DNA from 2 places in the Microbacterium resistens genome. Region 1 is predicted to be linked to the other one. Evidence: predicted binding sites of a transcription regulator. Region 1 holds the regulator's gene; the other holds the start of a gene.
The links. The regulator LexA, encoded in region 1, represses DNA repair genes until DNA is damaged. The targets are predictions, from matches to a motif close to TCGAACANNTGTTCGA.

Region 1 (4,196 bases):
CGAGTGTCGCCGAGATCCGATCCCGCTGGACCACGATCTCGTCGACCATCGCGAGCATCGTCGGGGCGTTTCGCAGCGCGGCCACCGCCGCCGCCTGCGTGAGGCCGCTGAGGTGGTACGGCAGGCGCACGAGCCGCAGCGCGTCGATGAACGCGGGATCGGCGGCCAGATACCCGACCCGGGCGCCGGCGAACGCGAACGCCTTGCTCATCGTCCGCGATACCGCGAGGCGCTCCCGGCCCGGCAGCAGGGTCAGCGCGGACGGCGATTCGTGCGGCGCGAACTCCTGATAGGCCTCGTCCACCACCACGACACCGCGGGACGCCTCGTACACCGCCTCGATCAGCTCAAGCGGAAGGGGGGTCCCGGTGGGGTTGTTCGGCGCGCACAGCAGGATGACATCGGGATCGGCGGCCGCGACCTGCGCGACCGCGTCGTCGACCGAGACGGTGTAGTCGGGCTGACGCTCCCCCGCCACCCACCGCGCCCCGGTCCCCTGTGCGAGCAGCGGGTACATCGAGTACGTCGGCGCGAAGCCGAAGACGGTGCGCCCGGGTCCTGCGAAGGCCTGCAGGATGTGCTGCAGCACCTCGTTCGACCCGTTCCCCGCCCAGATGTTCGCGGCGTCGAGATCGTGCCCGAGGTAGGAGGCGAACGCCTCGCGCAGGGGCGTGAACTCCCGGTCGGGGTACCGGTTCACCTCGTGAAGCGCGACGGCGATGTCATCGAGGATGTCGTCGGCCACCGCATCCGGGACCGGATGCGTGTTCTCGTTCACGTTCAGCGCGACAGGAAGCGGAGCCTGCGGAGCACCATAGGGGCGGAGGCCGCGGAGGTCGTCGCGTAGCGGCAGGTCATCGAGGGAGACGGTCACCCTCACCATCGTAGGCGCGGAGCCGAGCCGGGGACTCCAGATGACGCTTCGGACAGAGGCCTGAGTCGGCGACCGGCTAGCGGCCGGCCGCGTACTCCGCGGGGATCGACAGCTCGTCGCCGACCACCAGGGCGCCCGGATCCACCAGGTTGAGGCGAGCGATGGCGTCCACCACGTCACGAGGATCGGACTCCGGGGCGACCTCGGCCGCGATGGACCACAGGGTGTCACCCGGCATGACGGTCACGGTGGCGAAGGACCCCGGCGTGGACGCCTCTCCCGAGGCGAGCGCGGAGCCGCCGCTGAGGACCGCGAAGCCGATCGCCGCGGCGACCGGGACAGCGACGAGACCGGCCAGCACGCGGCGACCCCGGACGGTGAGACGCAGCTGGGTGCGCGGGGCCGGGGTGAGGGTGATGCTGCTCATGTCGTCTGCTCCTTCGGGGATCTCGACGTCTGGTCCACCGTCGAGGTGAACCTACGTACCGAACCTATCTTCGAATTCGAACATCTGTCAACCGTTCTTCGAGAAAACCTTCGGACGGGATCCCGACACGCTCGAACAGATCTTCCGCATCCGGCGAGTACTCGGATACGGTTTCGATATCGGAAGCCCATCACGGACCACCGACATTCGAATCCGCCTCGGGTCCCGACGCCCGCAAGCACCTGGAGGATCAGCCATGAGCGACGGCGCCACGACCGACGCAGACATCCCCCGCACGCGACGCCGCAAGAGCCTCAGCGCCAAGCAGATGGCGATCCTCGAGGTGATCCAGACCTCGATCGCGCGGCACGGCTACCCGCCGAGCATGCGCGAGATCGGCGACGCCGTGGGGCTCAAGTCCCTCTCCAGCGTCACGCACCAGCTCGGCCAGCTCGAGCTGAGCGGCTACCTGCGGCGCGATCCGGGCAAGACCCGGGCGATGGAGGTGCTGATCGACCTCCCCGGCACCGCGGGCGAGAACCCGGCGGACACGGCGCCGTCCGTGGGCGACGCCGCCCTGGTGCCGCTGGTCGGCCGCATCGCCGCGGGCATCCCGATCACGGCCGAGCAGCAGGTGGAGGAGATCTTCCCGCTCCCGCGCCAGCTGGTCGGCAAGGGCGACCTGTTCATGCTCAAGGTGTCCGGCGAGTCCATGATCGACGCGGCCATCTGCGACGGCGACTGGGTCGTCGTGCGGTCGCAGAACACCGCCGACAACGGCGAGATCGTCGCGGCGATGCTGGACGGCGAGGCGACGGTGAAGACGTTCCGCCAGCGCGACGGGCACACGTGGCTGCTCCCGCGCAACTCCGCGTTCGAGCCGATCCTCGGCGACGACGCCGTGGTGCTCGGCAAGGTCGTCGCGGTCCTGCGCGCCGTCTGAATCCGCGCGCCGGCCCGGTGCGAGAAGAGGCGCCCTCCCGCGGGAGGGCGCCTCTTCCTGTGACCGCTCAGACCGCGGCCGGGACCTCGGCACGGACGCGACGGGTCGCCTCCACGATGTTGCGCAGGGAGGCGTTGGTCTCCTCGTAGCCGCGGGTCTTCAGCCCACAGTCCGGGTTGACCCAGAGCTGACGCTCCGGGATCTCCGCGACGGCGCGGCGCAGCAGGGCCTCGACCTCGTCCGCGCTGGGGACGCGCGGCGAGTGGATGTCGTACACGCCGGGACCGATCCCGTGATCGAATCCGGAGCCCGCGATGTCCGCGACGACCTCCATGCGGCTGCGCGCGGCCTCGATCGAGGTGACGTCGGCGTCGAGGGCGCGGATCGCGTCGATGACCACGCCGAACTCGGAGTAGCAGAGGTGCGTGTGCACCTGCGTCGCCGGCGCGGCGCCGGCCGTGGCCAGACGGAAGGAGTCCACCGACCACCGCAGGTACGCCGGCTGATCGTCCTTCTTCAGCGGCAGGAGCTCGCGCAGCGCCGGCTCGTCCACCTGGATGACGCCGATCCCGGCTGCTTCGAGGTCGGCGATCTCGTCGCGCAGCGCCAGGGCCACCTGGTTCGCGGTCTCGGCCAGCGGCTGGTCGTCGCGCACGAACGACCAGGCGAGGATCGTCACCGGTCCGGTGAGCATCCCCTTGACGGGCTTCGCCGTGAGCGACTGTGCGTAGGCGGACCAGTCGACGGTGATCGGCGCGGGGCGCGAGACGTCCCCCCAGAGGATCGACGGACGGGTCGCGCGCGAGCCGTAGGACTGCACCCACCCGTGCTCGGTGACGTCGAAGCCGTCGAGGTGCTCGGCGAAGTACTGGACCATGTCGTTGCGCTCCGGCTCCCCGTGGACGAGCACGTCGAGGCCGAGGTCCTCCTGGAGGTCGATGACGCGGCGGATCTCCTCGCGCAGGAAGTCCTCGTAGTCCTCCTTCGTGACCTCGTCCCGGAGGTAGCGCGCCCTGGCCCGGCGGATCTCGCCCGTCTGGGGGAAGGACCCGATCGTCGTCAGCGGCAGGCTCGGCAGATCCAGGGCGGCCTCCTGCGCGGCCACGCGGGTCTCGTAGTCGCCGCGGGAGAAGTCCTCGGCGGTCAGCGCCGCCGTGCGCTCCCGCACCGATCCGTCCCGGACGCCCGGAGCCCCGAGGCGGTCCGCCAGGGCCGTGGAGGCGGCGTCCAGCTCCGCGGCGATGGCGCCGCGTCCCTCGACGAGGCCCTGCGCCAGCGTGACGACCTGCGCAACCTTCTGATCCGCGAAGGCGAGCCACGAGACCAGGCGGGCATCCAGCTTCGACTCGTCGTCGACATCGTGCGGGACGTGCAGGAGCGAGGTGGACGTCGACGCGGAGACGGCTGCGGCACCGAGCTCTCGGAGCGCCTCGAGGCGTGCGAACGCCCCGGCGAGGTCGCCCCGCCAGATGTTGTGCCCGTCGACGACGCCGCCGACGAGGGTCTTCTCCGCCAGCCCCGGAACCGCCGCCGGGACCTCCCCGCGGACGAGATCCAGCCCGATCGCCTCGATCGGGGCCGTGGCGAGGACGGCGAGGTTCTCCCCCAGCGAGGCGTACGGAGCGGCCACGAAGATCGACGGCCGGTCCGTCGCGGAGCCGAGCGCCGCGTACGCCCGCGACGCCGCCGCGCCCAGGATCGTCGGTGCGGCGGGAAGGGACTCGCTCACGAGGGCCGGCTCGTCGAGCTGGACCCACTCCGCGCCCGCGGCCCGCAGCCGCGCGAGCAGCTCCCCGTACACGGGAAGGAGGTCGTCGAGGCGGGTGAGCGGGTCGAAACCCTCGGGAGCGCCGTCCGCCGCCTTGGCGAGAGCGAGCAGGGTCACCGGCCCCACGAGGACCGGACGCGTCACGAAGCCCGCCGCGCGGGCCTCCTCGACCTCGCGGACGAGA
Region 2 (4,196 bases), 1.9 Mb from region 1:
CCGCGCGGGTCGCCGCCGCCCTCGACGTCGTCGGGAGCCCGGCCCTGTCGCCGGAGCTCGGCGACGGGGATCGGGAGTTCCTGCGCGGTCGCCTGATCCACCTCGGACGAGCGATCCACGATCGCGGCACCGAGCAGCTGCTTCACGGCGAGCCGCACCCGGGGAACGTGATCGCCACCGCCGCGGGAGCCCGGTTCATCGATCTCGAGACCGTCTGCCGGGGTCCGGTCGAGTTCGATGTCGCGCACGTCCCGGCGGAGGTCGCCGAGCTCTACCCCGGCCTCGACCGCAGCCTGCGTGATGATTGCCGGGAGCTCGTCCTGGCGATGGTGGCGGCGTGGCGCTGGGAGAGGGGTGACCGGTTCCCGAACGGTCCGCAGGTCAGGCAGGAACTCATGGACGTGCTTCGGTCGGGGGCGCCCTGGCCGACGCTCGACGCGTTGCGCAGCGCGGAGTGAAGGCCCCGTCATCCGCGGCGGTCAGACGAACTGGACGCGGGGTGTGGGGTGGTCGGTGTGGGTTCGTCCGGTGGGGTCGGTCCAGATGAGGGTGCCGTCGGGGCTCTGTGTCGCGGACCATCTCCACCGGTCGTCGTGGTGGGGGTGTTTGAGGGCGTGGTGCCCGGCGCAGAGGCAGGCGAGGTTGGTGATGTCTGTGGGCCCGCCGCGGGCGTGGTCGTGGGTGTGGTCGGTCTGTGTGCGGCGGGCGGGCATGCGGCATCCGGGAAATCGGCAGTGTTGGTCGCGGGCGCGGAGGTGGCGTCGCATGCGTTCGGTGGGGGTGTAGGAGTCGGTGCGGGTGAGCATCCCGGTCGGGTCGAGGAAGAGGCGGTCCCATCGCTCGGCGTCGGCGGCCAGCGTGCGGACGAGGGCGGGGTCGGCGGGGCCGTGACCGTCGTGTTCGGCGGGCCGGTCGTCGTCGCCGTGGAGGGTGGTCGCGGCGATGGTGACCTGGACGGTTCCGCGGATCGCCTGGGTGCCGGTCTCGGTGAGGGTGTCGGTGGTGGCGGCGAGGAGGAGGTCGGCGGCGATGTCGGCGCGGATCTGGTCGAGCGTGCGGTCGTCGGTGAGGGGTTCGTCGAGGTCGGCGACGAGGTGTTCGAATCCGGTGAGCTCTTCCCATTCCGCGGGCGTCGGCGGCGTGGTCCCGTCGGGGCCCTGGGCGCCGTCAGTACCCTGGGGGCTGTCGGGGCCTGGGAGACTGTCGAAGGCTCCGCAGTCTTCGGCGGCGCGGAGCATGCGGATCTGTCGCCCGATGCCGGTGAGGCGGTCGTGCACGGCGTGCGCGATCGGGGAGGGGAGGAGTAGGGAGAGCCAGCTCATGCCGTCGTCGGCGTCCGTGACGGTGACGCGTCGCCCGGCGCGGGCGCGGGTGAGGCGTTCGGTGATCGTCCGGGGCGACACGGATGCGGCGACGGAGCGGGCGAACGCCTCGGTGCGTGCCGGTGTCTCCGCGGCGGCGTACGGGATGACCTGTTCCTCGTAAGCGGCGTGCGCGGCGTGGTCGTGGAGGTCCAGGGCCTGTGCGGCCTGCACGATCGCGGACGCGTGCCGGGCGCTGATCCGGCCCTGGGCGAGAGCGGACATCGTCGCGGGAAACCGGTCCCGAAGCGCCCACCCGGTGCCGAGTGCCTTCGCCGCCGCCGTCCGGGACAGGTGCAGCGCGGCGGAGATCTCCGCGAACATCGACCGTTCCGCCTGCTCGAACCCGGCACTCCCCGCCGGCACCTCGCGCAGCAGCAACTCGACGCGCTCGCCCAGCAGTACCGCCTTCTCCGCCTCCCGGACCGCGATCTCCGCATCCAGCGCACGGCACCGCTCCACGATCTCCCGGCTCCGGAGGAGGTATGCGTCCTGGACTCCCGACATGACCCCAGCCTAGTACATATGTTCGAAACCCGCCAAGGGTCTGTGGGCAACCCGCCGTCAGAGCGCGACCCCTCCGCCGACCCGTGGCCGTGCCGTCGGACGGCGTGATCCGCGCCGATCGCGGTTGCGCTCAGGCCTTGTTGTCCGCGAGGAGCAACGTGCCGCCGAGGCCGATCATCATGCCGCCCCCGGTCGCACGCACGGCTGCGAGGCGGCGCGGCGACCGGGCGAACCACGCCCGCGCGGTCCCGGCGGCGAGGGCCCAGGCCCCGTCGCACACGAACGCGATGACGGTGAAGACCAGGCCGAGGACCAGCATCTGGACGGGCACCGCGCCTGCGGAGAAATCGACGAACTGGGGGAGAGCGGCGACGAAGAACACGATCGTCTTCGGGTTGGACGCGCCGACGATGAATCCCTGACGGAGCACGGTGGTCGTCGATGCGCGCCGCGGAGCCTCCGCGGCGGTCGCCGCCATCCCGTCCTTCCGGTGCCGGATCGCCTGCACTCCGAGGTATGCGAGGTACGCCGCGCCGGCGATCTTCACGACCGTGAACAGGGCCACCGACTGGGCGACGATCGAGCCCACGCCGAAGGCGACGGCGGCGATGGGGATCAGGCCGCCGAGCTCGTTTCCCACCACGCTCCACAGACCGCCACGGCGACCGAGCGAGAGGGAGCGCCCGATCACGAACAGGACGCTCGGACCCGGGATCGCGATGAGGATCAGCGACGCGACCGCGAAGGCGAGGAGGGCTTCGATCGACGGCACGGCGTCACCCTACTCCCCGCGGGACCGCGCGCACCAGGCTGCGTCGCCCCCACCCGCGAGGCGCGGCCCCGCCCCGCGCGCGTCGGGAAGGGGTGCGCGTCCTCGGTAGGCTCGAACGTGTGACGAACACGCGTGCCGAAGCGGCCTACCTCCGCTCTCTCGCCGCGTTCCGCACCCCCACGCTGGATCTGCTGCACGGCCGGTTCGCCCCGTTCGTCGTGGCGGCGCTGTCGGTGCTCTTCACCGCCGATCGACCCGCGGTGGCCGTCGCCGACGCCCACGCCGAGGTCGCCGAGATCCTGGACGAGCTGCGCGCGGCCGGCTATGACGACGACGACCGGCGGCTCCCCGGCGGCAGCGGACGCGAGGTCTGCCGCACCTGGACGCGCGTGGGTTGGCTCGTCCGCCAGATCGACGACGACGTCGAGGTCTATCGCCTCTCCGCGCACGCGGTGGAGGCGCTGGAGATCGCCGGACGCACCGGCGGGGGACGCACGCGCGTCTCGAACTCCCGCGTCCGCACCCTGTTGGAGGCCGTCGAGCACCTCGCCGACAACGCGGAGGCCGATCCGGCCCGACGCCTCGCCCGGCTGCTCGAGGAGCGGGACCTGCTCGACGCGGAGATCGCGCGCGCCCGCGACGGCGAGATCGACCCGTTCGACGACGAGGAGCTGCTGGAAGAGGCGGAGAACGTGCTGCACCTGGCACGGGAGCTGCCGGCCGACTTCACACGGGTGGCGGAGTCACTCAAGGCCATGCAGCGCGACGTGGTCGCGCATCTCCGCCGGGACGAGCGGCCGACCGGCGAGGTCCTGCGCGAGTACCTTCAGCGTGCGCAGGACGTGATGCAGTCGACCCCGGAGGGACGCGCCTTCGCCGGCGCCCTGCGCCTGATCGGGGATCCGGACCGGATCGATGCGCTCACCGAGCAGCTGCACTCCGTGCTCCGCCAGCCCTTCGCGCGGATGCTGGACGGCACGCAGCGCGCCGAGCTCGACGCCATCGGCCGGCGGGTCGAGGTCGGCGTGGAGGAGGTGCTCGCCGCCCAGCGGCGGGCGTCTCACGTCATCACCGGTCAGGTGAAGACCCACGATCCGCTGCGCGACCGGCAGATCGACGACCTGCTCCGGGACGTGCTCTCCGGCCTGCACGCCTGGACCGACGAGACGGGCGGCACCGCCGCGGTCAACGCCAGCGTGGACCCGGTGCGCAGCATGCCGCTCGTCGACCTCGGCCATCTGCGTCAGACGGTCAGCGACATCCGCCCGGCCGGCACGCCGGCCCCGCTGGTGGGCGCGGACGACGTCGAGTTCGTCGACAACGACACCCGCGCCTGGGGCGGACCGCGCTACGACGAGCTGGAGGCGTATCTGGCCGGTCTCGGTCCGGAGTTCGACCTCGGCGAGGCGTTCGCGGGAGCCGCGGACGAGACCCGGCGCCCGGTCGACCTCGTCGGCCTGCTCGAGATCGCCCACCGCAACGGCATGACCGAGGCGGATCGGATCTCCACGGTCGAGGCGCGGCGGCCCGACGGCACCACGCGGCGGTTCGCGTTC

Region 2: a site for LexA is predicted at 1,879-1,894, ahead of K8F61_RS10655 (HNH endonuclease signature motif containing protein). Genes of this name have one in related genera too.

What each region holds. Positions count from the first base shown of each region.
Region 1 covers NZ_CP082781.1:364,312-368,507, reverse strand. The annotation lists gene K8F61_RS01715 (histidinol-phosphate transaminase) at 1-883, opposite strand, end outside; gene K8F61_RS01710 (LysM peptidoglycan-binding domain-containing protein) at 951-1,301, opposite strand; gene lexA (transcriptional repressor LexA) at 1,558-2,244, shown strand; gene metE (5-methyltetrahydropteroyltriglutamate--homocysteine S-methyltransferase) at 2,312-4,196, opposite strand, start outside.
Region 2 covers NZ_CP082781.1:2,231,755-2,235,950, reverse strand. The annotation lists gene K8F61_RS10660 (phosphotransferase) at 1-458, shown strand, start outside; gene K8F61_RS10655 (HNH endonuclease signature motif containing protein) at 480-1,868, opposite strand; gene K8F61_RS10650 (LysE family translocator) at 1,999-2,640, opposite strand; gene K8F61_RS10645 (DUF3375 domain-containing protein) at 2,760-4,196, shown strand, end outside.